One region of the Streptomyces sp. NPDC029674 genome, then DNA from elsewhere that is predicted to be linked to it. Evidence: riboswitches for the same ligand, from Rfam matches in the RefSeq annotation. Region 1 holds a riboswitch; each other region holds the start of a gene.
The links. A riboswitch is a leader RNA that binds a small molecule or an ion and turns the genes downstream of it on or off. The one in region 1 is predicted to bind cobalamin.
Positions count from the first base shown of each region.

Region 2: another riboswitch for cobalamin. It lies ahead of ACI2L3_RS28575 (energy-coupling factor ABC transporter permease); the one in region 1 lies ahead of ACI2L3_RS20030 (ABC transporter substrate-binding protein).
Region 3: another riboswitch for cobalamin. It lies ahead of metE (5-methyltetrahydropteroyltriglutamate--homocysteine S-methyltransferase); the one in region 1 lies ahead of ACI2L3_RS20030 (ABC transporter substrate-binding protein).
Region 4: another riboswitch for cobalamin. It lies ahead of ACI2L3_RS22555 (ribonucleoside-diphosphate reductase subunit alpha); the one in region 1 lies ahead of ACI2L3_RS20030 (ABC transporter substrate-binding protein).

Region 1 is NZ_JBJDPY010000007.1:435,235-442,310, reverse strand. It holds gene ACI2L3_RS20050 (alpha/beta hydrolase) at 1-405, opposite strand, end outside; gene ACI2L3_RS20045 (haloacid dehalogenase-like hydrolase) at 424-1,554, opposite strand; gene ACI2L3_RS20040 (helix-turn-helix domain-containing protein) at 1,777-2,646, shown strand; gene ACI2L3_RS20035 (VOC family protein) at 2,643-3,092, shown strand; cobalamin riboswitch at 3,137-3,322, shown strand; gene ACI2L3_RS20030 (ABC transporter substrate-binding protein) at 3,388-4,431, shown strand; gene ACI2L3_RS20025 (FecCD family ABC transporter permease) at 4,428-5,489, shown strand; gene ACI2L3_RS20020 (ABC transporter ATP-binding protein) at 5,486-6,322, shown strand; gene ACI2L3_RS20015 (metallophosphoesterase) at 6,456-7,076, shown strand, end outside.
Region 2 is NZ_JBJDPY010000013.1:107,647-114,722, reverse strand. It holds gene ACI2L3_RS28590 (energy-coupling factor ABC transporter ATP-binding protein) at 1-863, opposite strand, end outside; gene ACI2L3_RS28595 (endo alpha-1,4 polygalactosaminidase) at 1-18, shown strand, start outside; gene cbiQ (cobalt ECF transporter T component CbiQ) at 896-1,645, opposite strand; gene ACI2L3_RS28580 (energy-coupling factor ABC transporter substrate-binding protein) at 1,652-2,023, opposite strand; gene ACI2L3_RS28575 (energy-coupling factor ABC transporter permease) at 2,023-2,733, opposite strand; cobalamin riboswitch at 2,763-2,947, opposite strand; gene ACI2L3_RS28570 (APH(3') family aminoglycoside O-phosphotransferase) at 3,065-3,895, opposite strand; gene ACI2L3_RS28565 (PTS ascorbate transporter subunit IIC) at 3,949-5,523, opposite strand; gene ACI2L3_RS28560 (PTS sugar transporter subunit IIA) at 5,553-6,362, opposite strand; partial or broken gene ACI2L3_RS28555 (DUF3048 domain-containing protein) at 6,623-6,772, shown strand; gene ACI2L3_RS28550 (MMPL family transporter) at 7,043-7,076, opposite strand, start outside.
Region 3 is NZ_JBJDPY010000004.1:126,235-133,310, reverse strand. It holds gene ACI2L3_RS11050 (TetR/AcrR family transcriptional regulator) at 1-130, shown strand, start outside; gene ACI2L3_RS11045 (LysR family transcriptional regulator) at 157-1,125, opposite strand; gene ACI2L3_RS11040 (LLM class flavin-dependent oxidoreductase) at 1,136-2,011, opposite strand; gene ACI2L3_RS11035 (GNAT family N-acetyltransferase) at 2,103-2,618, shown strand; cobalamin riboswitch at 2,643-2,864, shown strand; gene metE (5-methyltetrahydropteroyltriglutamate--homocysteine S-methyltransferase) at 3,030-5,348, shown strand; gene ACI2L3_RS11025 (hypothetical protein) at 5,503-5,916, shown strand; gene ACI2L3_RS11020 (alpha/beta hydrolase) at 5,987-6,871, shown strand; gene ACI2L3_RS11015 (discoidin domain-containing protein) at 6,868-7,076, opposite strand, start outside.
Region 4 is NZ_JBJDPY010000009.1:136,396-143,471, reverse strand. It holds gene mctP (monocarboxylate uptake permease MctP) at 1-1,419, shown strand, start outside; gene ACI2L3_RS22560 (GNAT family N-acetyltransferase) at 1,499-1,999, shown strand; cobalamin riboswitch at 2,048-2,184, shown strand; gene ACI2L3_RS22555 (ribonucleoside-diphosphate reductase subunit alpha) at 2,315-4,726, shown strand; gene ACI2L3_RS22550 (ribonucleotide-diphosphate reductase subunit beta) at 4,726-5,748, shown strand; gene ACI2L3_RS22545 (cytochrome P450) at 5,816-7,076, opposite strand, start outside.

The sequences.
Region 1 (7,076 bases):
CAGACCGACGCCCGTGACCCGCGCGCCGAAGTGCGCCACCAGGTCCGCCACGGTCTGCCCGCTCATGCTGAAGCCGACGAACACCAGGCTGTCGGAGGCGGGCACCCGCCCCTCGATCACCGCGGCGGCCTGCGCACACCGCCGCCGCAGACTCAACTCCCGCAGCGCGCCCGTGCTTTCGCCGTGCCCGGAGAAGTCCAGCGCGAGGGCCCGGCAGCCGCGCGCCGCGAAGTCGGCCTGGAGACCGGCCAGCCGCGCCTTGTCCCCGCTGCCCGCGCCGTGCAGGAGGACGACGGTGGTGGCGGGGCCCCGCACGGCCTCGGCATCGGGCGAGACGTCGGGCGAGACGTCGGGCAGCGCCTCGGCGCAGCTCAGCGTCTCGCCGTCACAGGCGAAGGAGAACATGCCCCCCATCATGGGCCGTCAGCCGATCTGGTCCGGCGTGACCGTCAGCCACCGCTTGTCGGCGGTCACCTTCTGCCCCAGCTCGCGCTGCCGCTCGGCGTTCTTCTTCTTCATCCCGTCGAGCTGCTTCATGTACGAGTCCTTGCGGTTGACCCAGACGCGCACACCGCCGTGCTCCACGTCGGCGGAGTGGAACAGCATCGGCCCGTCGCTGACCGGCGTGTCCCCGGCCGCGAGGATCGGCTTCTTCCACTCGTCGATGTACGTGTTGATCGCCGCGGGCTTGCCCTCGTACCAGGTCAGCGGCGCCCACAGGTTCGGCGTCAGCTCGCGCTTCGCCAGCTTCGCGCGGTCCTTCTCGCCGAAGCGGCCCTCGGCGATCTCCTTGCGGGACGTGGTGACCTCGCCGGTCTTGCGGTCCTTCAGCTGCATGGACACCCCGATGACGTTCTGCGGCTTCACGCCGTAGCCGTACTTCGGGTCGGCAAGCACCATGCGCACCAGGTCCTCGCTGGCCGCGCTGACCACGTACACCTCGATGCCGTGCGCGCGCAGCGTCTTGTAGAGCTGCCGCATGCCGCGCGAGAACTCCGGCGGCTTCACCTCGGTCTTGGTGAGCTTGCCGTCCTCGTAGTACTCGGCGGGGATCGGCTTCTTGTACGCGAGCAGCTCGTCGACGTACCCCTTGAGCTCCTTCAGCGTGAAGCCGGAGAAGATCTGCGCGGCCCAGGGGTAGCAGACCTGGTCGTCGACCTCGCAGAGCCGGTTGTAGTAGCTGTAGAGGCTCTCCTTGTGACCGGCCTTGTCCTTGAAGGGGCTGAGCTTCAGGGACGGATCCATGGTCTTGCGGGTGAGGACGCCCTTCATCTCCAGGAAGGGGAGCAGCGACTCTTCGAGGTCGTTGCGGTACGTCGTGTTGTCCGCGTCGAACACGGCGTACGCGCCCTTGTGGCCGTTCTCGGCGATGACCTTGCCGAGCTGCTTCGCGACGGGCTTCGGCCAGTGCGACAGCTCGCGGGCGGTGGCCGCCGAGGTGTCGGCGGCGGTCGCCTCGCTCGTCGGCCACAGCGCGCTGCCCGCGAGAACGGCGGCGGCCAGCGCCCCCGTGGTACCGATGACGGCCAGCTTGCCCTTTGCCCGTACTGCCATGTCTCTACGTCCCTGCCGTTCCCTGAAAGCGATGCGCGGCCCCGTCCGGAGCGGCGCGCAATGCTATGGGCCAGGACGCTCATTTCCCATGATCGAAGTCACCGGGGGCGGGGGGTGTGGGGGAGGGGGCGGCGGGTAGCGGTAGGGGGCCCTGCGGCGTCCGGGACCACGCGGCGTCCGGGACCGTGCGACCGTCCGGGGCCCGCCCCGCATACTGGACCCATGGGCTCCCGTGAGTTCGTCAGGGCCGCTCCGCGGCTCGACGGCATGGTCGTCTCCGCGGTCGGCTACCGCACCGCGGGACAGCGGCCCGCCCTGCACCGGGGCCTGCCGTCCCCGTATCTCACCGTGATCTTCTCGCTGGACGGGCCCATCGCCACCGGCGGCACCCCGGACCAGGCCACCGGGCCGGACGCCGCCCGCACCGACATCGTCGTGGGCGGCCTGCACCAGAGCCCCGCGTACGTCGTCCAGCCCGAGCACGAGGCGGGCATCCAGCTCGCCGTGCACCCCCTCGCGGCCCGCCCGCTCCTCGGCCTGCCCGCCGCCGCCCTTGCCGGACAGCTCGTTGTCGGCGGCACCGACGTCCTCGGCGACCGGGCCGCCGAGATCCGCGAGCGCCTGTGCGGCCTCGACCGCTGGGAGGACCGCTTCGCCCTCCTGTCGGAGTACCTGCGGCGGCGCGCGGCCGCGGACCGCGCCACCGGATCCGTACGCCCGGAGGTCGCCGAGGCCTGGGCGTGGCTGGCCCGGCACGGGGGCGCGGGCACCCTCGGCGGCCTGTCCCGGCACGTCGCGCTCAGCGAGCGCCGGCTGACCGCGCTGTTCCGCGCGGAGACCGGGCTCAGCCCCAAACAGGCCGCCCGCCTGATGCGTTTCCAGCACGCCAAGGACGCCGTGGTCCGCTCCGTCGCGGCGGGCGGTCCGCCGGACCTCGCCCGGGTCGCCGCCGACACCGGCTACTACGACCACTCGCACCTCGTCCGCGACTTCCGGCAGTACACGGAGGCGAGCCCCACCGGCTGGCTGGCCGAAGAGCGCCGGAATATCCAAGCCGGGGCGCACGGCGGAGGCGAAGAGTGGAAGACATGAACACCACACCTGAAACCACCCCCGACACGACACTCGAGATGACACCCGCCCCCGCCATCTGGCCGGCCCTCCAGGCCCAGGACGCCCCCGCGCTGATCGACTTCCTCGTCGGCACCGTCGGCTTCCTGCGCACCGCCGTCTACGAGGACGGCGGCCGCGTCGCCCACGCCCAGCTCGACTGGCCCGAGGGCGGCGGCATCATGCTCGGCTCGTACGACCCCGAGTCGGCCGCCGAGGCCTGCGGAGAGCCGGGCACGTCCGGCGCCTACGTCGTCACCGACCACGTGGACGCCCTGTACGCCCGCCTCACCGAGGCCGGCGTGAAGATCACCCGTGAGATCGAGGACAAGCCGTACGGCAGCCGCGAGTTCGGCATCGCGGACCCCGAGGGAAACCGCTGGTCCTTCGGGACCTACCGCGGCGAGCCGAGGCCCGGAGCGGGCTGAGGACCGGACCGGGCCGAGGCCCGGACCGGCCCCTTGAAGACGCGTGATAACTTGCGCAAGCCAGTCAAACCCACACCTGGGCCAGGGAATCCGGTGCGAATCCGGAACTGACGCGCAGCGGTGAGGGGGACGGGCGGGGCCACGGCCACTGGGTGTCTCCGGACGCCCGGGAAGGCGCCCCGCCCGGCCGATCCCGAGTCCGAAGACCTGCTGGCGCCTCCGCTCGCACACCGGGCGACGGAGGTCGTGACGCAGGCCAGGCTCCGCGTATGAGCCGTGACACCCAAGGGATCGCGTGTCCTCGACAGCCCGTATATCCGCCCTGCTCTGCACCTGCGTGCTCGCACTCACCGCGTGCGGCGACGGCTCCGGCTCCGCACGGAAGTCCGGGGGCGGGAAGGCCGACGGCTACCCCGTCACGGTCACCGCCTGCGGCAAGGACGCGAAGGTCGACGCGCCGCCGCAGCGGGCCGTCTCCCTCGACCAGGGTTCCACGGAGATCCTCCTCACCCTCGGCCTCGCCGACCGCATGGCGGGCACCGGCACCTGGACCGACCCGGTCCCGAAGAGCCTGGAGAAGGCCAACGCGAAGGTGGAGCGGCTCGCCGACCGCTACCCGTCGCTGGAGAAGGTCCTCGCCAAGGAGCCGGACTTCGTCAGCGCCTCCTTCCTCTACACGGTCGGCAAGGGCGGCGTCGCCGACCGCGCGAAGTTCACTGAACTCGGGGTCCCCGTCTACGTCTCGCCCACCGACTGCGCGGGCAAGGACAACGACGGCGCCGGCGACGGCAAACGCCTCAAGACCCTCACCATGGACACCGTCTACGGCGAGGTGCGCGACCTGGCGAAGGTGTTCCACGTCGAGAAGCGCGGCGAGAAACTGATCGCCGACCTGAAGCGCCGCGTCACGAAGGCGACGCGGGACATCGACAAGGCCGCCGCCTCCGACACCACGCTCCTGTACTGGTTCGCCAACTCCGACGCCCCGTACATGGCGGGCTGCTGCGGCGCGCCCGGCATCATCACCCGCGAGCTCGGCGCGAAGAACGTCTTCGACGACACGCGTGAGGAATGGCCCCAGATCAACTGGGAGACCGTCGCCGACCGCGACCCCGACGTCCTCGTCATCGGCGACCTCACCCGCAAGTCGCAGTCGGCCGAGAGCGCGGCCGCGAAGATCAAGTTCCTGGAGACCAACCCGGCGACCAAGAACCTGACCGCCGTGAAGAAGAAGCGGTACGTGCTGCTCAGCGGCCAGGCCATGAACCCCACGATCCGCACGGTCGACGGCATCGAGCAGGTCGCGGCAGGGCTGCGGAAGTTCGGGCTCGTCAAGTGACGGAGGCGGCACCCGTACTCGCCCCAGCGCCCACCCCCGTCTGGAAGGGGGTGCGGCACGGGCTGCTGTGGCTGGCCGGAGCCGCCGCGCTCGTCCTGTCCGTCTCCGTGGCCGTCACCATCGGCCCGGCGGACATCTCCGTGCCGGACGTATGGGCGACGGTCGCCGCCCACCTCGGCTGGGGCGACAGCCCGCTCACCCCGATCAGGGACGGCATCGTCTGGAACCTGCGGATGCCGCGCACCCTGCTCGCCGCGGTGTGCGGCGCGGGCCTCGCGGTCTGCGGGGCGGTCATGCAGTCCCTGCTCCGCAACCCCCTCGCCGACCCGTTCGTGCTCGGGGTCTCGTCCGGGGCGTCCACGGGAGCGGTCGCGGTCGTCGTCCTCGGCGTCGGCGGGGGAGTGGTGTCGGTCTCCGCGGGCGCCTTCGCGGGCGCGCTCTGCTCCTTCGCGCTGGTCCTGCTCCTCAGCCACACGCTGGGCGACACGACGGACCGCGTCGTGCTGTCCGGCGTGGCGGCCATGCAGCTGTTCTCCGCGCTCACGTCGTTCGTCGTCCTCACGGCGGGCGACGCGGAGACCACCCGCGGCATCCTCTTCTGGCTCCTCGGCTCGCTCAGCGGGATCGGCTGGACGGACGTCTGGCTGTGCGGGGCCGTGCTCGCGGTGGCGCTCGCCGTCTGCCTCGGCCACGCCCGCACGCTCGACGCCTTCGCGTTCGGCCCGGAGGCCGCGGCGGCGCTGGGTGTCCGGGTGGCCCGCACGCGGCTCGTCCTGCTCTGCACGACCGCTCTGCTCACCGCGGCCCTGGTCAGCTCGGCGGGCGCCATCGGCTTCGTCGGCCTCGTCCTGCCGCACGCGGCCCGCGCGGTCGTCGGCTCCGGCCACGCCCGGCTGCTCCCGGTCACGGCGCTCGCCGGCGCGGTCTTCCTGGTCTGGGTGGACACGCTGGCCCGCACGGCCCTGGACCCCCAGGAGGTCCCGGTCGGCGTGGTGACCTCACTCATCGGCGTACCGGCGTTCGTGGCGGTGCTGTACCGGACGCGGAGGACGTCATGACGTACGACGTGCTCCTTCCCGGTGCCGGTACCGATGCCGGTGCCACGGGCCTCCGCGCCGACCGCGTCTGCCGGGAGGCGGGCGGACGCCTCGTCGTCGACGGCGTCAGCCTCGCCCCGCCCGACGGCGCCATGGTGGGACTCCTCGGCCCCAACGGGTCCGGCAAGTCCACGCTCCTGCGCCTCCTCGCGGGCGTCCTCGCCCCCGCCTCCGGAGTGGTCACCCTGGACGGCCGCCCGCTGCCCGACACGGGCCGCCGCGAGGTGGCGCGCCGGATCGCCGTGGTCGAGCAACACGCGTCCACGCAGGTCGAGTTGACCGTACGGGATGTCGTACGTCTGGGCCGTATCCCGCACCGCCGCGCGTGGTCGACCCCCACGCCCCACGACGAGCGGGCCGTACGCGAGGCCCTCGCCCGCACCGGGCTCACCGAACGCGCCGCCCAGGCCTGGCACACGCTCTCCGGCGGCGAGCGCCAGCGCGTCCAGATCGCCCGCGCCCTCGCGCAGGAACCCCGCGAACTCCTCCTCGACGAGCCCACCAACCACCTCGACATCCAGCACCAGCTGGACCTGCTGTCCCTCGTGGCGGAGCTCCCCGTGACCAGCGTGATCGCGCTGCACGACCTCAACCTGGCGGCCATGTTCTGCGACCACCTGCTGGTCCTCAAGGAGGGCATGGCGTACGCGGCGGGCACCCCGGCGGAGGTCATCACGGAGAAGCTGATCGCGGAGGTGTACGGGGTGCGGGCGGTGGTGACGCCGGGGGAGGACGACGACTCCGGGAGCGGGCCGGAGGGCGGGCGGCCTTCGGTGCGGTTTCTGCGGGGCTGAGGGGCGGGGGCGGGGGCGGCGCCCAGGCCAGAGGCGTACGAATGGCCCTTAACACGGCTCCACCGGCGCCCATAGGTTCACCGAAGGGTGCCAAGTGGCCCTTGAGGAACCGCGAGAAGGAAGGCCCGCAGCGATGCCAGAGACACCGGCCGTGCCGACGACAGCACCGATATCGGTGATCGCGCACCTGAGCGACACCCACATCGACACCCGCGAAGAGGACGGCGGACGCAGCATCGCCCGTACCCGGGCGGTCATGACGTACTTGAACGACCTCCCGTACGACCTCGACGCCGTCATCGCCACCGGCGACATCGCCGACCACGCGACCCCGTCCGAGTACGAGGCGGCCCGCAAGCTCCTGTCCACCCGGCACCCCCTGCTGACCTGCCCCGGCAATCACGACGAGCGCCGCGCGTACCGCGAACACCTGCTGGGCGAGCCCGCGAGCACGGCCCCGGTCAACACCGCACACATCACGGACCGCTTCACCCTGGCCCTGTGCGACACCTCGGTCCCCGGCGAGGACCACGGCCGCCTCGAGGACGAGACCCTGGACTGGCTGTCCGCCCTCCTCACCGACACCCCGCCCGAACGCCCCGTCCTGATCGGCTTCCACCACCCACCGATCCCACTCAACACGCCCTACGTGGACGGCATCCGCCAGCTCGACGAGCACCGCCTGGCCGCCCTGACGTCACGCCACCCCAACGTCACCGCCTTCCTGGCGGGCCACGCCCACACGCCCGCGGCG
Region 2 (7,076 bases), on a different contig from region 1:
GTGTACCGGCACTGCTGAGAGTCCGGGCCGGGGGCCCCGGCAGCCATGGCCGCCAACTCCTCCGCGGTACGCGGCTCTTGCGCCGCCTCCGCCGCCAGGCCGTACGTGCGCAGCAGCTCGCCGACGGCGATCCCCCACGGCAGGTGCAGCCCGGCCTCCGCCAGGAGGTCGCGCCGGGCCAGCGTCTCGGCCACCGGCCCGGTCCGCACCCCGGAGGGCGTGAGCAGCGCCGCGTCGTCGGCCCAGCGCAGGGCCAGGTCGACGTCGTGGGTCGCCATCACGACGGTCGTCCCGGTGTCCCGCAGGCCTTGCAGGGTGTCGAGGAGGCGTTCCTGGCCGTCGGGGTCGAGGCCCGCGGTCGGCTCGTCGAGGATGAGCACGCGGGGGCGCATCGCCACGGCTCCGGCGATGGCGGTCCGCTTGCGCTGGCCGTAGGAGAGCAGATGGGTGGGCCGGTCGGCGAGCGCGACGATGTCGAGTGCGGCGAGCGCCTCGGCGACCCGGGCCCGGACCTCGGCGTCGGGCAGGCCGAGGTTCAGCGGGCCGAAGGAGACGTCCTGTCCGACCGAGGCGGCGAACAGCTGGTCGTCCGGGTCCTGCACGACCAGCTGCACGGTGGTCCGCAGCCGGGTCAGGCCCTTGCGGTTGTACGTCACGGGGACGCCCTCGACGGTCAGCTCGCCCGCGGCGGGCCGCAGTCCGCCGCTGAGCAGCCGCATGAGGGTGGTCTTGCCGCTGCCGTTGCGGCCGAGCAGGGCGAGGGCGCGGCCCTCGACGACGTCGAAGTCCAGGCCGCTGAGCACGGTGGGCCCGTCCTCGTACGCGTAGGACACCGCGCGCAGAGCGACCACGGGTTCGCTCACGGCGCTCGTGCCGCTGCCGGCGCTCATGGTGCTCATGGGAGGAACCTTTCCAGTACGAGGGTCAGAGCCACCAGGCCCACGAGCAGTGCCGCGCCCGCGGCCAGGAAGGGCCGGGAGATCCGGGCCTCGGGCACGAGGACGCGCAGGGTGCCGTCGTAGCCGCGCCCGGCGAGCCCGGCCTGCAGCCGGCCCGCCCGGTCGAAGGCCCGCACGAACGCGGTGGCGCCGAGACCGGCGAGGGAGCGCCAGGTCGCGGCGCGGGTGGTGTGGCCGAGCCGGGCGGCCTGCGCCTGCCGGATCCGGCTCATGGAGTCCAGGAGCAGGAAGCTCATCCGGTACGTGACGAGTGCCACGTCCACGACCGGCGCGGGCACCCCCGCCTTCACCAGGCGGGGCAGCAGGTCCGACATCGGCGTGGTGAACGCGAACAGGAGCACGCCGAGCGAGGCGGCGGAGGTCCGCAGGAGCAGACCCCCCGCGCGCGCAGGACCGCCGTCCGCGAACGCCACGAACCCGCCGGGACCGCCGACTTGGACGAGCAGGGTCAGCGCCCCGGTCACGCAGAAGCCGAGCGGCACGCGGTAGGCGCGCCACAGTTTGCCGGGCTCCACGCCCGCCGGGCCGAGCAGCAGCACCAGCGCGGTGACCAGCACCAGGACGGCGCCCGGCCAGGGCGGCAGCGAGATGGCCAGGGCGGTGAGGCCGAGGCCCAGCACGGCCTTGTCCACGGGGTGCCGGCGGCGCCAGCGGCTGCTGTGCGCCGCCGCGTCGATGGGCAGCACGCCGGGTCAGTCCTGCCCGATGTCGGACGGCACTTCTTCCGCCCGCGCCTGTTCCGCGCGTGCCTGCTCGGCGCGTGCCTGTTCCGCGCCCTGGCGGCGTCCCTTGCGCAGCCCGAAGTAGTACGCGAGGACGCCCGCGCCGATGGCCGCCTGGAGGGCGAAGAGTGCCGACTCGACCTCGCCGGACGGGGGTTCGTACAGCGGCGAGAACCACGGTTCGTAGTCCGGCTTCAGCTCGGTGATCGCCGTCTCGGCCTGGGCGTCGGCCCCCGCGAACGGCTCTTCCTCGTCGTCGCCGAGGCCGAGCGCCAGGGGCAGCACCGCGAGCGCGGCGACGATGAGGAGCAGCAGTGTGTTGATCTTCGCGTTCCGGCTCATCAGGCACTGGCCCCCGTCTGCGTCTCGGTCGTCGTGGTGGTCCCCTTGCGCTGCGGCAGTACGCCGAGGCGGGTGAGCTCGCCCTTGCTCGACTGCACGAGCAGGCGCATCACCAGGACGGTGAGCAGGCCTTCGCTGACCGCGAGGGGAATCTGGGTGACGGCGAAGATGCCGCCGAACTTGCCCAGGGCGCCCAGGAACCCGCTGCCGGGGTCGGGGAACGCCAGGGCCAGCTGGACGCTGGTGACGCAGTACGTGGTCAGGTCGGCGACGAACGCCCCGAAGAACACGGTGACCATGAGCGGCACGTCGTACCGCCTGAGGAGCCGGTAGACCGCGTAGCCCGCCCAGGGGCCGATGATCGCCATGGAGAAGACGTTGGCGCCCAGGGTGGTGAGTCCGCCGTGGGCGAGCAGCAGCGCCTGGAAGAGCAGGGTGATGGTGCCGAGCACCGTCATGATCGGCGGCCGGAACAGGATCGCCCCGAGCCCGGTCCCCGTCGGATGCGAGCAACTGCCCGTCACCGAAGGGATTTTCAACGCGGAAAGGACAAACGTGAAGGCCCCGGAGGCGCCGAGGAGCAGCGTGCTCTCCGGGTGTTCCTTGACCTCACGGGTCAGGGAGCGGACTCCGTGGACGACGAACGGCGCGGACGCTACGCCCCAGGCGATCGCGTGCGCCGGCGGGAGGAAACCCTCGGCTATGTGCATGGCTCAGCAGACCCTCTCCAGCACCTCGTGGATGGACAACGTGCCTTGGCCGGTCTCCTGGCTGACGGGTCGTACCGACCGGACTCCGCCTTCCCGGGTACGTGCGTACCCAGTGGCTGCCGCGAGGGCTGGAGCCGGACTTCCCGATCACAGTGGCGAGGGCCGCACCGGCATCACACCGGATTTCCCGAGCACCAAGGCGTGGTGACACTAGTGCGCAACTGATCTGCCTGACAACTTGCACGGCGGTCACGGCGGTGGCACACCCGAGCGCACACCACCACCGCGTACGCCCCTGCTCAGAGGCCGCCCGGCCGTCCGGCCCGCCCGGTCAGAAGAACTCGTCGAGCAGCCGGTAGAAGGCCAGCTTCCGGTCGTCGATCACGTCGGCCCCGGCTGCCGTCCGCTCCTCGTACCGCCGCAGGAACCGTTCGGCGTGCGCCGGTCCGAACCAGGGGTCCTCCTCGTGCGTCAGCTCCCGCAGCGCAATGGCGAGGTCGGTGTGCCGGTCCGCCCGGCCGAGCCGGACGACGTCGATGACTCCGGTGACGCGGCAGGTCGTCGGGTCGAGCAGGACGTTCTCCGGGGTGAGGTCGCCGTGGGCGACCACCGGGTCCTCCGCCGCCGGGCGGGTGCGGTGCAGTTCGTCGAGGAGGTGCTGCCCGGACCAGCCGGCGCGTTCGTCGTCGAGGTCGTCCAGGTCGATGAGATCGTCGGCGACGTTGCGTGCGGCCTGCTCCATGGTGACCGTCAGGCCGCGGTCGAACGGGCAGTCCGCCAGGGGCAGTCCGTGCAGGGCCGCGGCGAGGTCGGCGAGCGATTCCGCCACCGCGAACCGCTGTTCCGGAGGCCACTCGTCGGCGGCCGGCCTGCCGGGCACCGCCTCGGTCACCAGCCACGCCAGGCGGTCGTCGGCGCCGCGCTCGACGATGCGCGGCACGGGGATGCCCCGGCCGGCCAGCCAGGCGAGGCGGTCGGCCTCGCCCGCGAGTTCGGAGGGCGAGCCGTCGTGGGGGACGGGGGCCGTCTTCACGTACAACTCGGGTTCGGCGGCTCCGGCTCCGGCTCCGGTGAGGTGGTGCACCTCGGCGGCCGATGCGCCGTCCGTCGCGGAAGTCCATCGGTACGCGGCGTACCTCCGCCGCAGATCGCTGCTCATGATCGGCATCATGGCAGGCGGCTCCCTGCGGCCCCCACCCGATATTTCCGGCCGTTCTAGGCCCGGCCGGGCGGCGGAGGGGGCTTCGGCGCTCCGCGCGGGGCTGCGATCTTCGCGTACGCGGGCGCGGAGTCCCCGGAGGCCGTGTCGGCGGCCGGGGTGCGGGCCACGTCGTTCGGCGGCAGCAGCGCGTCGCGGTGGGCGCCGGGGTCCCAGCCGGTCTCCACGACCCGCTTCTGGACGACGATCGCGCCGAGCAGGACGGCCGCGCCGATCAGCAGCATCAGGACGATTCCGCCGGTCTCCCCCGTCTTGGCCGCGTAGCCGACGAGCGTGCCGAACCAGCCGAAGTCGGCGTCGCCGAAGGTCGTGTTCTCCTCGCCGAAGGCGCCGAGGACCTTCAGGAGCAGCGCGGGCAGGAAGGTGATGAGGACGCCGTTGACGAAGGCGCCGAGTGCCGCGCCGCGGCGGCCGCCGGTCGCGTTGCCGTAGACACCGGCCGCGCCGCCGGTGAAGAAGTGCGGGACCAGGCCGGGCAGCACGAGGGCGAGCCCGAAGGCCGGGTGGAAGATCCAGGCGAGCAGGCCGAGGCTGACGAGGCCGCCGACGAAGCTGCAGATGAAGCCGACGAGGACGGCGTTCTGCGCGTACGGGAAGACGATGGGCGCGTCGAGGGAGGGCACCGCGCCGGGCACGAGTCTCCGGGCGATGCCCTGGAAGGCGGGGACGAGTTCGCCGAGGATCGTGCGGACGCCGAAGAGGATCACGGCGACGGCGATGCCGAACTGCAGGCCCTGCATGACGGACTGCATGACGTAGTCGCCGACGCCGCTCGCACCCGCCGCGCCGCTCTCGCCGAAGGCCTTGAACGCCTCCTCCTTGCCGGCCTTCCCGAGGAAGACCAGCGACATGATGAGGTAGATCAGGACCATGGACAGGGCGGTCGCGACCATCGAGTCGCGCAGGAAGCGCAGCCCTTCGGGGAGGTTCATCTCCTCCGTGCTGCGGCTGCGGCGGCCCACCAACTGTCCGGTCGCGCCCGCCGCGATGTACCCGGCCGTCCCGAAGTGGCCGATGGCGACGCTGTCGTTGCCGGTGACGCGCTTGGTCCAGGGGTGCGCGAAGGCGGGCAGGGACACCAGCAGGATGCCGAGCAGTACGCCGCCGACGACGACCACGACCCACGACGACCGGCCCGCGACGGCAAGGACCATCGTCAACAGCGTTGCCATGAACAGCATGTGATGACCAGTCAGGAAGACGTACCGCAGCGGAGTGAAGCGGGCGAGGAGCAGGCTGACCGCGAAGCCGAGGATCATCAGCCAGGCGACGCGGGCGCCGTACTGCTCCTGTGCGATGCCGACGATGGCCTCATTGGTGGGGATCACGCCGTGCGCCCCGGTGGCGCCCTGGATCATGTCGCCGAGCGGGGCGAGGGCGCCGACGACGAGTGTCGCGCCCGCCCCGATCAGCAGGAAGCCGAGTGTCGCCTTGATGGCTCCCCCGACGATCTGCCCGGCGGGCTTCCGCAGGGCGATCAGGCCCGCGGCCGTGATGAGGCCGATGAGGTAGGCGGGTTGGCTGAGGATCTCGTCGACGAGAAACTCGGCGGTCGACACGAGCCAGTCCATGGTGGTTCTTTCTCCTTGCCCGGTACGGGTCAGACGTCGTACGTGTCCCTGAGCACGCGGTCGGCCTCCGCCGCGCTGGTGAAGTCCTCGACGACCTTCACCGGGATCCCCACGTCGCCGAGCGTCCTCGCGATCTCCCGCGAGGTGAGGATGGCGACGGCCTCGTCCGCCCGGCCCCTGGCCGAGATGGTGTCCGTCGCCTCGACGGTGACGTAACGGCTCCATCCCCAGCGGTCCAGGACGCCCTCGACGGTCTGCTTGAGAAACAGGCTCGTGCCGACGCCGTTGCCGCACACGGTCAGGATCCTGTGCAGGTCGTCGCCGCGCCGATCCCCGCCGCGCGCCGCCTCCTCACTCGGCCCCGGCCGAACAGCCGCGCCGCCACCACCGCCACCGCCGCCGAGGATCGCGTGCACCGCCCGTGGAGTGGGTGCCTCGCGCAGGGCGCGTGCCGTCTCGGGGTCGGCGAGCAGCCGGGCGAGCGCGCCCATCGCCGCGGTGTGTTCGGCGGCGTCCCGCGCGGCGAGGCCGACGACCAACTCGACCGGGTCGTTCGCCTCGTGCCCGAACTCGACGGGGTCCGCGAGGCGCACCCAGGACATGCCGGTGCGCAGGACGGCGGGCGAGGGTCTGGCGTGTGCGAAGGCGAGCCCTGGCGCGATGACGATGTAGGGCCCGTTCTCCTCGACGTTCTCGATCATTTCCGCGGTGTACCTGTCCGTGGCGGCGCCCGTGGCGGCCATCAGGCCACCGGCGTGCCGGACGGCCGCGCGCCAGTCGGCCGCCGGGGCGTCGAGGAGCACGGCTTCCAGGGGGAGGATCTCGCTCAGTGCTGCCATGCGCATGATTCTCTCCGACGGGTGCGCGGCTCGGCAGATCCGGGGCGCAGGGCGGTTGCCGGTGCGAATGTCGCCGCTGGCGGCGGGGCCACGCGGGACGTCCGGGGGTGGCCCCATGGCCCCCGGAGGTAGACCTGCGGCACCGGAGACGCCTTGCAGGCTGCGACAACGGTCCGGGCCACCCGCCGTACCCGCCTCACCACCGGAGCCCTCGCGCTGGTCGCCACCGCGACGCTCGCCGTCGGCCCGCCTTAGGCCCGGTGCTCGCCGTCGAGTTCGACAAAGCGCGCCGGGCCAGGCCGCACACCGGACTCGACCAGGCCGACATCGTCTACGTGGAGAAGGTCGAGGGCGGTATGAGCCGCCTGATGGGCGTGTACTCCAGCAAACTGCCCCCGGCGATCGGCCCGGTGCGCAGCTCGCTGTGGAACGTGCTCAGGAAGGCGCCGCTGTACGCCCGTTCGTACGACCACGTCCCCGGCGCCTACTTCCGCGACAGCACGCGCCCCGCCCCGCACCACCTCTTCGTCCACTCTGGATGGTCTACGCGGACCGCCGCTGACGCCGCGACGGGGAGGGAAGCCCCTGCCCCGGAAAAAGGGCCGGGCGGGCCGCCCGGGCCACTCCCACTGTCCACGTGGGGTGTCCCGGCCGGCCCGCCCGTACGGAGCGGTGCTGCGTCACCTGCCCACAGGCTCGAGCTCCCGGTCCTTC
Region 3 (7,076 bases), on a different contig from region 1:
GGTGAGCCGCATGGCCTACATGGTGTTCGTGCTCGGGCAGCGCATTCCCTACGAGCGGCTCGTCACGACGCTCAACACAATCTGGGAGAACGGGCTGCGGCTGCGGGACCCGGCGCCGCCCGAGGACTGACCGGCGGCGGGGCTCCGGACGCGCCGCTACCAGCCGCGCGCGGACTCCAGCAGGTGGTCCCTGACCAGGGCGACGTGCGGGTTGTCCGAGGAGCCCGGCCGCTGCACGAGGTAGCCGGTGTTGATGGGCGGGTCGTCCGGATCGGCCAGCAGCACCAGGGCGCCCGACGCGAGCTCGTCGAGGCAGAGGTAGCGCGGCAGCACGCTGAAGCCGACGCCGCCGACGACGGCGCCCTTGACCGCGCGCAGGTCGGGCATGGTGACGGCGGGCTTGCAGACCAGCCGCTTGCCGAAGACGTGGCGCCAGTAGCGGCGGACGATGGGCAGATCCTCCGCGTACGCCACCAGGGGGACGCCGTGCAGCGCCGCGGGCCCGTCGGCGGCGAAACGCGCGGGCCCGCCGATCCGCTCGACCCAGGCCGCCGACGTGACCAGGACGAACTCCTCGTCGGCCAAGGGCACGGCGGCGAGGGCCCGGCCGCGCGGCCGGGTCGTGGCGATCAGCAGGTCGTGGCGGCCCGCACGCATCTCCTCCAGGAGCTCCTCCGTCAGTCCGGTCGCGATCCGCAGCAGCACCCCCTTCTCCACCAGAGGCGCGAGCCGGGGCAGCACACAGTGGGAGAGGAGCTCCGCGGGGCCCGCCACGTGCACCGGCTCGGCGGAACCGTCACCTCCGTGGCCCGCGACCTCCGCGAGGGCGTCCAGGGGGTCGATGACGCGGGACGCCAGCTCGTCCGCGAAGGGCGCGGGAGCGGCGCCGCGCGGCAGCCGCTCGAACAGTTCCCGGTCGAGCTGTCGCTCCAGGGCACGGATCTGCGCGGTGACCGTCGGCTGCGACAGGCCCAGGAGCCGCGCGGCCGCCGTGAAGGACCCGGAGCGGTAGACCGCCAGGAACGTGCGCAGCTGGTTCAGGTCCAGGGGCGCGGTGCCGTGCGCACCGCCCGGCGCCCCGGCCCCCGCCCCCGGGGGCCCCGCGTCAGCGTTCGTCTTTCCCATGCTCAGGAGCCTAAGGGCTGACCAGGGGGCGCACCTCGTCCGTGACGAAGCGGATGAATCCCTCGGGGTCCGGTTCATCCGCGGTGGGCTGCAGGACGACCGTGTCGGCGCCCGCCTCGGCGAGCCGCCGGACGGCTTTCGCCACGTCCTCGGCGTCCCCGGCGGCGCCGAGTGCGGCGACCCCGTCCAGGCCTTCGCGCCGCTGCTCGGCACGGAGCCGGGCCTCGGCGTCGGGCCCGGTCGCGGTGAGGAGGTAGACCACTACGGGGTGCGCCCCTTCGCGTCCGGCCGCCTCCCTTCCTTCCGCGATGAGTTGACGTGCCCGGCGCACCCCTTCCGGTGTCGTGCTCGCGTCCAGGATGGTGCCGTCGGCGGCCTCTCCGGTGAGCCGTACGGAGCGGGGGCCGCGCGCACCGGCGTAGACGGTGGGGGCCGACGCGGGCGGCCAGTCGAGCTTGACGCCGTCGAGGTGGACGTACCGCCCCCGAACCGTGACGCGTTCGCCGGCCAGCAGGGCGCGCATCGCGTCGAGGTGCTCGCGCAGCAGGGTCAGCGGTGACTCGGCCCGCGCGCCCACCTGCCCCATCCAGTCCTGTACCCCGTGCCCGACGCCGAGCATGACGCGGTCCGGGAAGAGCCGGTGCAGTGTGGCCGCCTCCATCGTGGTGAGGGCGGCGTTCCGCAGCGGCACGGGCAGCAGTCCGACGCCCACACGCAGCCGCTCGGACCAGGCGAGGGCGGCGGCCGCGCTCGCGATGCCGCTCTCCAGGAAGCAGTCCTCCCAGAGCCACAGCTCGTCGAGGCCCGCCTCCTCGGCCGTGCGCACCATGGCGCGCAGGCGCTCGGGGGGAAGCTGGGGACGGAACACCACGCCGAGAGTCGTCATGACGCCTTCCTATCTCGCTCCACGCCGACGATCAACAGCCTTTCCGTGTAAGGGTTGTCGTGCACAAGGGCGTTACATGAGAGTGATCGTCATGAGTCAGCCCACCGCCCAGGCCACCGATCAACCCGCCTCGCTCTCCACCCACGTCCGGAAGGCGGTCGAGGCCGACCTGCCCGAACTCGTGCGCCTGCGGGCCCTGCTCTTCGAGACCCTCGGCGGGGAGTACTTCAACCCCTCGCCCGGCGAGGACGACTGGCGCCACGAGCTCGCCCGCGTGCTGAAGGAACAGCTGACCGCGGACGCCGCGCGCATCCTCGTCGTGGACGGCGAGCACGGGCTCGCCGCCTGCGGCATCGGCACCGTCGAGCAGTGGTTCCCCGGCCCCCACAACCGCAACGGCCGGGTCGGCCACGTGATCGGCGTGGTCACCGACCCCGCGTACCGCCGACGCGGTCACAGCCGCGCGATCATGCGAGCCCTGCTCGACTGGTTCCGCGCGCAGGAGGCCTCGCGCGTCGACCTGTACGCATCCCCCGAGGGCGAACCGCTCTACCGGAACCTCGGCTTCGTCGACCATCCCGACCCGGCGCTGTACTGGCGCCCCTGATGGCCCATCGACGGCCGGGCCCGTAAGGTGACCCGTGCAGCTGGTTCGCCCCGTCCGCCAGACGGGAGCGTCGCAAGAGGGAACCCGGTGGGAATCCGGGACTGCCCCGCAGCGGTGAGCGGGAACGACCGCCGTCACACGCACTGGGACCGTAGAACGGTCCTGGGAAGCGACGGCCAGTAGGCGTCCTCCCCCGGGAGGATGTGCCCGCGAGTCCGAAGACCTGCCCGCTGTCCGCGCGCGAACCGTTTCGGGCGCGGATATTCCGGTGACCTCGAGGGCGGGTCGGCGCACACATCGGACGGACGACCGCGGCTTCCGCGCGAACCCGTACCGTCCGGTCAGTGCTTCCCTTCGCGCTCTCGTCCCGTCCCCGGGATCTCAGGGATTCATCTCGCGAAGGAGATCTCCGTGACCACCACACCCGCGGCCGCGACAGCACGGGCCACCGTGTACGGCTACCCCCGCCAGGGCGCGAACCGCGAACTGAAGAAGGCAATCGAGGGTTACTGGAAGGGCCGCGTCACCGCCGACGCCCTCCGTACCGCCGCCGCCGACCTCCGCCGCGCCAACTGGCGGGACCTCGCGGAGGCCGGCATCGGCGAAGTGCCGACCGGCGACTTCTCGTACTACGACCACGTCCTGGACACCACCGTCATGGTCGGCGCCGTCCCCGAGCGGCACCGCGCCGCGGTCGACGCGGACCCGCTCGACGGCTACTTCGCGATGGCGCGCGGCACGCAGGACGTGGCGCCGCTGGAGATGACGAAGTGGTTCGACACCAACTACCACTACCTGGTGCCCGAGTTGGGGCCGAGGACGGTGTTCGGCGCCGACTCCGGCAAGCAGGTCGGCGAGTTCAAGGAGGCGCGGGCGCTCGGTCTGCCGGCCCGGCCCGTCCTCGTCGGTCCCGTCACCTACCTGCTCCTGTCGAAGCCGGCGCCCGGGGTGGCCGCCGGCTTCGACCCGCTGACCCTCCTCGACCGGCTCCTGCCGGTGTACGCCGAGGTGCTCGCGGACCTGCGCGCGGCGGGCGCCGAGTGGGTCCAGCTCGATGAGCCCGCCCTCGTCCAGGACCGCACACCGGCCGAACTGAACGCCGCCGAGCGCGCCTACCGTGACCTGGGCGCCCTCACCGACCGCCCCAAGCTGCTCGTCGCCTCCTACTTCGACCGGCTCGGCGATGCCCTGCCGGTGCTCGCCAAGGCGCCGGTCGAAGGGCTCGCCCTCGACTTCACCGAGGCGGCCGCCGCCAACCTCGACGCGCTCGCGGCCGTGGGCGGACTGCCCGGCAAGCGGCTGGTCGCCGGTGTCGTCAACGGCCGCAACATCTGGGTCAACGACCTGGAGAAGTCGCTGGCCACGCTCGGCACCCTGCTCGGTCTCGCCGACCGGGTCGACGTCGCCGCCTCCTGCTCCCTCCTCCACGTCCCCATCGACACGGCCCTCGAACGGGACATCGAGCCGCAGATCCTGCGCTGGCTCGCCTTCGCCCGCCAGAAGACCACCGAGATCGTGACCCTCGCCCGGGGCCTGGCCAGGGGCACCCACACGATCTCCTCCCAACTCGCGGCGAACCGCGCCGACCTGGCATCGCGGGCGGCCTCCCCCATCACCCGGGATCCGGCCGTCCGCGCCCGCACCGGGGCCGTCACCGACGCCGACGCACGGCGCTCGCAGCCGTACCCGGAACGGACGGCGGCCCAGCGCGCCGCCCTCGGCCTCCCGCTGCTGCCCACGACGACCATCGGCTCCTTCCCGCAGACCGGGGAACTGCGGACGGCCCGCGCCGATCTGCGGGCCGGACGGATCGACGGCGCCGGGTACGAGGAGCGCATCAGGGCCGAGATCCAGGAGGTCGTCCGCTTCCAGGAGAAGGCGGGCATCGACGTCCTGGTGCACGGCGAGCCCGAGCGCAACGACATGGTGCAGTACTTCGCCGAACAGCTCACCGGCTACCTCGCCACACAGCACGGCTGGGTCCAGTCGTACGGCACCCGCTATGTGCGGCCGCCGATCCTCGCCGGTGACATCTCCCGGCCCGAGCCGATGACGGTGCGCTGGACGACGTACGCCCAGTCCCTGACCGGCCGTCCCGTCAAGGGCATGCTGACCGGCCCTGTCACCATGCTCGCCTGGTCCTTCGTCCGCGACGACCAGCCGCTCGGCGACACCGCCCGCCAGGTGGCGCTCGCCCTGCGCGACGAGGTGAACGACCTGGAGGCGGCCGGGACCCCGGTCATCCAGGTCGACGAGCCCGCGCTGCGCGAAACGCTGCCGCTGCGCGCCGCCGACCGCCCCGCCTACCTGGCCTGGGCCACCGAGTCGTTCCGCCTCACCACCAGTGGGGTGCGTCCGGACACGCAGATCCACACACACATGTGCTACGCCGAGTTCGGCGACATCGTGCAGGCGATCGACGACCTCGACGCCGACGTCATCAGCCTGGAGGCGGCCCGCTCCCACATGCAGGTCGCGCGCGAACTCGCCGCCCATGGGTATCCGCGCGAGGCGGGCCCGGGCGTGTACGACATCCACTCCCCGCGCGTGCCGAGCGCCGAGGAGGCGGCGGCGCTGCTGCGCAAGGGGCTCGACGCCATCCCGGCCGAACGGCTCTGGGTCAATCCCGACTGCGGCCTCAAGACGCGCGGCTGGCCCGAGACCCGTTCCTCCCTGGAGAACCTGGTCGCGGCCGCCAGGACGGTCCGAGAGGAGTTGTCCGCGTCCTGACGCGGTGTGAGATGCCGGGCGGGTGGGGCAGCGTGCGGCCCCACCCGCCCGGCAGGGCACTCGCACACGCCCAACCCCCTCTGTACCGCGTCGCACTGTGGAAGGATGCGCGCAGCAGAGAAACATTCCGCGTCTCCCTTCCGAGGCCGCCGCCATGAGTCAAGTTCCCTCGGTGCTGTTCGTCCTGTACGTGGCCTGCGCCGTGTGCAAAGGACGGGTCGCGCACCTCGAGTTCACACCGCCCGGCACGGAGCCCGTGAGCATGCCGCGCTGGAGCGAGTTGAGCCGCGCCGCCTACGCCGCGTCGAGAAACCCCTCCCTCTGGTGGTTCACCGTGGAGAGCGAGGCGTACACGAACGGCGCCGGTGAGAACATCACCGCCGACGACGCGGGCCGCTACCGCAACGCCTTCCGCTATCCACGCACCTTCGCCGGCGTCCACACGGCCGGCCTCAAGGGGGACGCGGGCTTCTGCGCGGAGTGCGACGTCCCCTACTGCGCTCGGCACTGGCGTCCGGACGAGGCGGACGGCGACGGAGCGGTGTGTCCGCTGGGACACCGGCGCTGACGGACTCGTCTCCTCGCGCTCGCGGGGTACGAGAACACTCCTGCGTTCTCCGAGTGCACAGGAGGTGCACGTGTTCGAAGGTTTCGAGTTGACGCGCCGGGCGGGAGACGGGGTCCTGCTGCGGGTGCGCCACGGCGGCAGCGGACCCGCGGTCCTGCTCCTGCACGGCCATCCCCGCACGCACGCGACCTGGCACCGCGTGGCTCCCCTGCTGGTCGCGGCCGGCCGCACGGTGGTCTGCCCCGACCTGCGCGGCTACGGCGAATCAGAGAAACCCCCGACCGACCCGCGGCACCTCCCGTACTCCAAGCGCGCCATGGCCGAGGACTGCCTGGCGGTCATGCGCGGCCTCGGGCACGAGCGGTTCGCCGTCGTCGGGCACGACCGGGGCGCGTACGTGGCGACGCGCCTCGCCCTCGACCACCCGGAGGCCGTGTCCGCCGTCAGCGTGCTGGACGCCGTGCCCATCGGGGAGGCCCTGCGCCGCTGCGACGCGACGTTCGCCGCGAGCTGGTGGCACTGGTTCTTCCTCGGCCAGACCGACAAGCCCGCCGAACGCGTCATCAACGCCGATCCCGACGCCTGGTACAAGGCCACCGCGCAGGACATGGGCGCCGAAGCCTTCGAGGACTACAGGCGCGCGATCCACGATCCGGCCACCGTGCACGCCATGTGCGAGGACTACCGCGCCGGTCTCGGCATCGACCGCGAGCACGACGACGCCGACCTGCGGGCCGGCCGGCGCATCGGCTGTCCGCTCCAGATCCTGTGGGCCACCCACGACGACATGACCGACCTCTACGGCGACGTGCTGAGCGTCTGGCGCGACTGGGCGGGCGACCGGCTCGAGGGCGGCCCGATCTCCTCCGGACACCACATGGCCGAGGAGGCCCCCGCCGAACTGGCCGCCGCACTGGCCGCCTTCTGGCGCCACGTGCCCGATGGCCGGCGCTAGTTCACCGTCAACTCCGCGACCCCGGAGTGCTTCTTCGCACCCTCTTCGCCGCGCACCGTCACCCGTACGTACCGCGCGAGCCGGGCATCGTCCGCCTCCGCGCGGTGCCAGTGCCGGCCGTCGAGGGAGAGCTCGACGGTGTGGGCGGCCGGCTCGGTGTCGGTCCAGGTGGGGGTGACCTTGTCGACACGGACGGGCTTGCCGA
Region 4 (7,076 bases), on a different contig from region 1:
GTCCCCGCGGCGATCTACGCGGCGGGCGCGGCCGGCTTCTTCGCCGTGCCGTACACGATCCTCGTCTACCCGCTGATCTTCACCTTCCTGCCGCGCCTGTGGTCCGTCTCGCACAAGCACGGCTATGTGACCACCTCCGACTTCGTGCGCGGACGCTTCGGCTCCAAGGGGCTCTCGCTGGCGGTCGCGGTCACCGGCATCCTCGCCACGATGCCGTACATCGCGCTCCAACTGGTCGGCATCCAGGCCGTTCTCGACGTCATGGGCATCGGCGGCGGGCCCGACACCAACTGGTTCATCAAGGACCTGCCGCTGCTGATCGCGTTCGCGGTGCTCGCCGCGTACACCTACTCGTCGGGGTTGCGCGCGCCCGCGCTGATCGCGTTCGTGAAGGACGGCCTGATCTACCTCGTCATCGTCGTCGCGATCATCTACATCCCGATCAAGCTCGGCGGCTTCGACGACGTCTTCGCCAAGGCGGGCGACGCCTTCTCGCAGACCAACCCGGCGACCGACAAGCCGCGCGGCGCGCTCGCGCCGCCGGAGGCCGGTCAGTGGACGTACGCGACGCTGGCGCTCGGCTCGGCCCTCGCGCTCTTCATGTACCCGCACTCGATCACGGCGACGCTCTCCTCCAAGAGCCGCAACGTGATCCGCCGCAACACCACGATCCTGCCCCTGTACTCCCTGATGCTGGGCCTGCTCGCGCTGCTCGGCTTCATGGCGATCGCGGCCGGGGTCAAGGTCGACAACGGCCAGCTCGCGATCCCGCAGCTCTTCGAGGACATGTTCCCCGACTGGTTCACGGGCGTCGCCTTCGCGGCGATCGGCATCGGCGCGCTCGTGCCGGCCGCCATCATGTCCATCGCGGCCGCGAACCTCTTCACCCGGAACATCTACAAGGACTTCCTCAAGCCCGACGCGACGCCCGAGCAGGAGACCAAGGTCTCCAAGCTGGTCTCGCTCATGGTGAAGGTGGGCGCCCTCGTCTTCGTCCTCGGCATGGACAAGACCGTGGCGATCAACTTCCAGCTGCTCGGCGGCATCTGGATCCTGCAGACGATGCCCGCGCTGGTCGGCGGCCTGTTCACCCGGTGGTTCCACCGCTGGGCGCTGCTCGCGGGCTGGGCGGTCGGCATGGTCTACGGCACGCTCGCCGCGTACGGCGTCGCCTCGCCCACGCAGAAGCACTTCGGTGGCTCCTCCGACACGATCCCGGGCATCGGCGAGATCGGCTACATCGGTCTCACCGCGTTCGTCCTGAACGTCGTCGTGACCGTGGTCCTCACCTTCGTCCTGAAGGCGCTGAAGGCCCCCGAGGGCATCGACGAGACGTCGCCGGAGGACTACACGGCGGACGCGGGCGACCCCGGCGTCGTACAGGAACTCCCGAAGGCGACGGCGGGCGCCGGACACTGAACACCGCTCCCCCGCACGTGACATGGGCCGCCGGAAAACCGGCGGCCCATCGTCGTACTCCTGTTGCACACTTCGCCCCATGGACTTCACGATCACCATCAGAGGGGCGCACCCCGAGGAGTACGAGGCGCTCGGCGACCTCACCGCGCAGGCCTATCTCGACGGCGGACACCTGGACTTCGGGGCGGACGACCCCTATCTCGCGGTGCTGCGCGACGTGCCGTCGCGGGCGGCGGCGGCCGAGGTCCTGGTGGCCGCGGCGGACGGGAAGATACTCGGCTGCGTCACCTATGTGCCGGCCGGCGGCCCGATGGCCGACATCGCGCGGGACGGCGAGGCGGAGATCCGCATGCTGGCCGTCTCCCCCGGGACGCGCGGCCGGGGCGTGGGCGAGACGCTCGTACGGGAGTGCGTGCGGCGCGCCGCGGAGGCGGGTCGCGGCGCGCTCGTCCTGTCCACGCAGACGTCCATGCACGCCGCCCACCGGCTGTACGAGCGCCTCGGTTTCGTGCGGACGCCCGAGCGCGACTGGAGGCCGATCGAGACGGTGCCGCTGCTGGCGTACGCGCTGAAGCTCTAGCCGCAAGCCCCCTGGGCCGACACAAGATGTGGGCCCGCTTCAGGAGCGCGGCACAAGATGTATGCTCGTGCTCGCTGTCGCCGCAGGGGAATCCGGTGCAAGTCCGGAACTGTCCCGCAACGGTAGACGTGTACGCATTTGTCGTACGCGGAGTCCGAAGACCTGCCGGCAGTGCACCCGAGCCGTCCGGCCCGGGTGCCGACCGTCCGGGCCTCGTGGAATGGGCCGGTGGACGCGGTACGCCGCCCTGCCCGGGTGCGCCCGTGTGTGCCATCCCCTCCCCCAGGCCCAGAGCCGAGCGAGGGAGAGCTCCACGTGACCATCGCGCCTGCCGAACCTGCGTCAGCGCGGGCACCGCAGCCCACCGACAGCACCGAGGGTGCCGAAGGCACCGACGGACCGGGTGCCGTACTGCTGCGCACCCTGACCGACCTCACCGCCGACCTCCCCGACACCGACCCCGGCCGGGTCGCCGCCGCGGCGCTGCGGGGCCGGTCGGCCCGGGCCGACGAGGCGGAGCTGCGGGAGCTGGCGACCGAGGCGGCCGCGGGGCTCATCTCCGAGGACCCGGCGTACTCCCGGCTCGCCGCGCGGCTGCTCAGCCTCTCCATCGCCACCGAGGCCGCGTCGCAGGGCGTGCGCTCCTTCACCGAGTCGATCGCCGTCGGCCACCGCGAGGGCCTGATCGCCGACCGCACGGCGTCCTTCGTGACGGAGCACGCGGCCCGGCTCGACGCGCTCGTGGACGCCGCGCTCGCCGACGGCGCCGACTTCCGCTTCGGCTACTTCGGCCTGCGCACCCTGCACAGCCGCTATCTGCTGCGCCACCCCATCACCCGGCAGGTCATCGAGACGCCGCAGCACTTCATGCTGCGCGTCGCGAGCGGCCTCGCCGAGGATGGGAGCGCCCGCGCCGTCGACGAAGTCGCCGCGCTCTACGGCCTGATGAGCCGCCTGGACTACCTGCCGTCCTCGCCGACGCTCTTCAACTCCGGCACCCGCCACCCGCAGATGTCGTCCTGCTACCTCCTCGACTCCCCGCTGGACGAGCTCGACTCGATCTACGACCGCTACCACCAGGTCGCGCGGCTCTCGAAGCACGCGGGCGGCATCGGCCTCTCGTACTCCCGGATCCGCTCCCGGGGTTCGCTGATCCGCGGCACGAACGGGCACTCCAACGGCATCGTGCCGTTCCTGAAGACGCTGGACGCCTCGGTCGCCGCCGTGAACCAGGGCGGGCGGCGCAAGGGCGCGGCCGCGGTCTACCTGGAGACGTGGCACTCCGACATCGAGGAGTTCCTGGAGCTGCGCGACAACACGGGTGAGGACCAGCGGCGCACGCACAACCTCAACCTCGCGCACTGGATCCCCGACGAGTTCATGCGCCGGGTCGCCGCCGACCAGCCGTGGTCGCTGTTCTCGCCGTCCGACGTGCCCGAGCTCGTCGACCTGTGGGGCGAGGAGTTCGACGCCGCGTACCGGAAGGCGGAGGCCGCCGGGCTCGCGAAGAAGACGATGTCGGCCCGCGACCTGTACGGCCGCATGATGCGCACCCTCGCGCAGACCGGCAACGGCTGGATGACGTTCAAGGACGCCGCCAACCGCACCGCCAACCAGACCGCCGAGCCCGGCCACACCGTGCACTCCTCGAACCTCTGCACGGAGATCCTGGAGGTGACGGACGACGGGGAGACCGCCGTCTGCAACCTGGGGTCCGTGAACCTCGGCGCCTTCGTACGCGACGGGGACATCGACTGGGAGCGGCTCGACGACACCGTCCGCACCGCCGTCACCTTCCTCGACCGCGTCGTCGACATCAACTTCTACCCGACCGAGCAGGCCGGCCGCTCCAACGCCAAGTGGCGTCCGGTGGGCCTCGGCGCGATGGGCCTCCAGGACGTCTTCTTCCAGCTGAAGCTGGACTTCGACTCCCCCGAGGCGCGCGCGCTCTCCACCCGGATCGCCGAGCGGATCATGCTCGCCGCGTACGAGGCGTCCGCGGACCTGGCCGAACGGAACGGTCCGCTCCCGGCCTGGGAGAAGACCCGCACCGCGCGCGGCGTCCTGCACCCCGACCACTACGGCGTCGAGCTGACCTGGCCGGAGCGGTGGGCGGCGCTGCGCGCACGTATCGCCGCCACCGGCATGCGCAACTCGCTGCTGCTCGCCATCGCGCCGACCGCGACCATCGCCTCCATCGCCGGTGTCTACGAGTGCATCGAGCCGCAGGTCTCCAACCTCTTCAAGCGCGAGACGCTGTCCGGTGAGTTCCTCCAGGTCAACGCCTATCTCGTGGAGGAGCTGAAGCGGCTGGGCGTCTGGGACGCGAAGACCCGGGAGGCGCTGCGCGAGGCCAACGGCTCGGTGCAGGGCTTCGACTGGATCCCCGAGGACGTCCGCGCGCTGTACCGCACGGCGTGGGAGATCCCGCAGCGCGGCCTGATCGACATGGCCGCCGCCCGCACCCCGTTCCTCGACCAGGCGCAGTCGCTCAACCTCTTCCTGGAGACGCCGACCATCGGCAAGCTCTCCTCGATGTACGCGTACGCCTGGCAGCGGGGCCTGAAGACCACGTACTACCTGCGCTCGCGCCCCGCGACGCGCATCGCCCGCGCGGCCGGCGGCTCCGGCGCCGCGGCCACCGCCCCCGTCCCCGCGCAGGTCACGGCCGAAGACGCCGTCGCCTGCTCCCTGGAAAACCCCGAGTCCTGCGAGGCCTGCCAGTAATGAGCTCCACCACGAACAGCGAGAAGAACCTCCTCGACCCGGGCTTCGAGCTGACCCTGCGCCCCATGCGCTACCCGGACTTCTACGAGCGCTACCGGGACGCGATCAAGAACACCTGGACCGTCGAGGAGGTCGACCTCCACTCGGACGTCGCCGACCTGGCGAAGATGACGCCCGAGGAGCAGCACCTGATCGGCCGGCTCGTCGCGTTCTTCGCGACCGGCGACTCGATCGTCTCGAACAACCTGGTCCTGACGCTCTACAAGCACATCAACTCCCCCGAGGCGCGCCTTTACCTGAGCCGACAGCTCTTCGAGGAGGCCGTGCACGTCCAGTTCTATCTGACGCTGCTCGACACCTACCTGCCCGACCCGGAGGACCGGGCCGCCGCGTTCGACGCGGTGGAGGAGATCCCCTCCATCCGCGAGAAGGCGCAGTTCTGCTTCAAGTGGATGGACTCGGTCGAGAAGCTGGACCGGCTGGAGACGCAGTCCGACCGCCGCCGCTTCCTGCTCAACCTCATCTGCTTCGCGGCATGCATCGAGGGCCTCTTCTTCTACGGTGCCTTCGCGTACGTCTACTGGTTCCGCAGCCGCGGTCTGCTGCACGGTCTGGCGACCGGCACCAACTGGGTGTTCCGTGACGAGACGATGCACATGAGCTTCGCCTTCGACGTGGTCGACACCGTCCGCAAGGAGGAGCCCGAGCTCTTCGATGACGCGCTCCAGACGCAGGTCACGGACATGCTGAAGGAGGCCGTCGAGGCCGAGCTGCAGTTCGCCCGCGATCTGTGCGGCGACGGTCTGCCGGGCATGAACACCGACTCGATGCGCGAGTACCTGGAGTGCGTCGCAGACCAGCGGCTGCAGCGCCTCGGCTTCGCGCCGGTCTACGGCTCTGAGAACCCCTTCTCCTTCATGGAGCTGCAGGGCGTGCAGGAGCTGACCAATTTCTTCGAGCGGCGGCCTTCGGCGTACCAGGTCGCGGTCGAGGGGTCGGTCTCCTTCGACGACGAGTTCTAGCCCTGGCGCGCGGCGCCTGCGGTGTGCCCGCCCCGCCCTTCGCCGGGCGGGGCGGGCACCCGTGTGTTCAGCGCGGCATGGCCCGCAGGACGAGCCGCTTCGGGTGCAGGGTGATGCCGACCCGGGTGCGGGCGTCCGTCTCCTCGACCGGCGCCAGGTGCCATTTCGGCGCCACGGTCCCCAGGATCAGGGCGAGTTCGGCCAGGCTGAAGTGGTCGCCGGGGCACTTCCGGTTGCCGACGCTGAACGGCATCATCGCGAACTCCGGCACGGCACCGGCGCGTTCCGGTATCCAGCGGTCGGGGTCGAAGTCGAGGTGCCGCTCGAAGGAACGCGGGTCGCGCTGCATCGCGTACACGCTGTAGACGATGTCCGCGTCGGCCGGAATCGAATAGCCGCCCAGTTCGGTTTCGGCCACGGACCGGCGCGTGAATATCCAGGCGGCCGGCCGTATCCGCATCGCCTCGGTGACGACATTGCGGGTGTACGGCAGGTCCTTGAGATCGGCGAATGTGATCGCGCGATCCGGGGCCACGGAATTTACCTCTTCAACCAACCGCCTTTCCTGCTCGGGGTGTTCGGTGAGCAGCTGGAACGTCCACGCCAGCGTCGACGCGACATTCTCGGCGCCCGCCACCACGAGGGATACCACGTTGTCGTGGATCTCCTGGTCGGCTATGGGCGCCCCGGTTTCGTCCGTGGCCCGCAGCAATTGCGCGAGCAGGTCGTCGGGTCCGCCGGGGCCGGCCGCGCGGCGCTCCGCGACGATCTCGTCGACGAGCGCGTGCAGATCGGCGAGCGCCCTCTCGAAGCGCCGGTTGGCGGGGGTCGGCACGCGGTGGAGCGGCCCGACCGAGAGCACCATCCGGCGGTAGAGGCCCTCGAAGACGGTGTGCAGCGAGTCGGCGATGCGGTCCGCCTTCTCCGCGATCGAGTCGACCTCCAGGAGGGAGCGCGAGACGATGCGCACGGCGGTGCGGAACATCTCCGCGCCCACGTCGACCGTGGCGCCGGGCTGCCAGCGGGCCGCCGTGGCGCGCGCCTCCTCCTCCATCACCTTGGCGTAGTCCGCGATCCGCTCGGGCCGGAACGCGGGCTGCATCATGCGCCGCTGGCGCCGGTGCAGCTTGCCGTTGCTGGTCGCCACGCCCTTGCCGAGGAGCACCTCCAGGGTGTCCCAGAGCGGTCCGCCGACGACGTACTCGGGGTTCTTGAGCATGGCGCCGACCAGTTGCGGATCGCACACCACGTACGCCGTCCGGGGTCCCAGCCTGATCCGTACGAGGTCGCCGTGATCGCGCAGTGCCGAGAGGAAGCCGAGCGGGTCG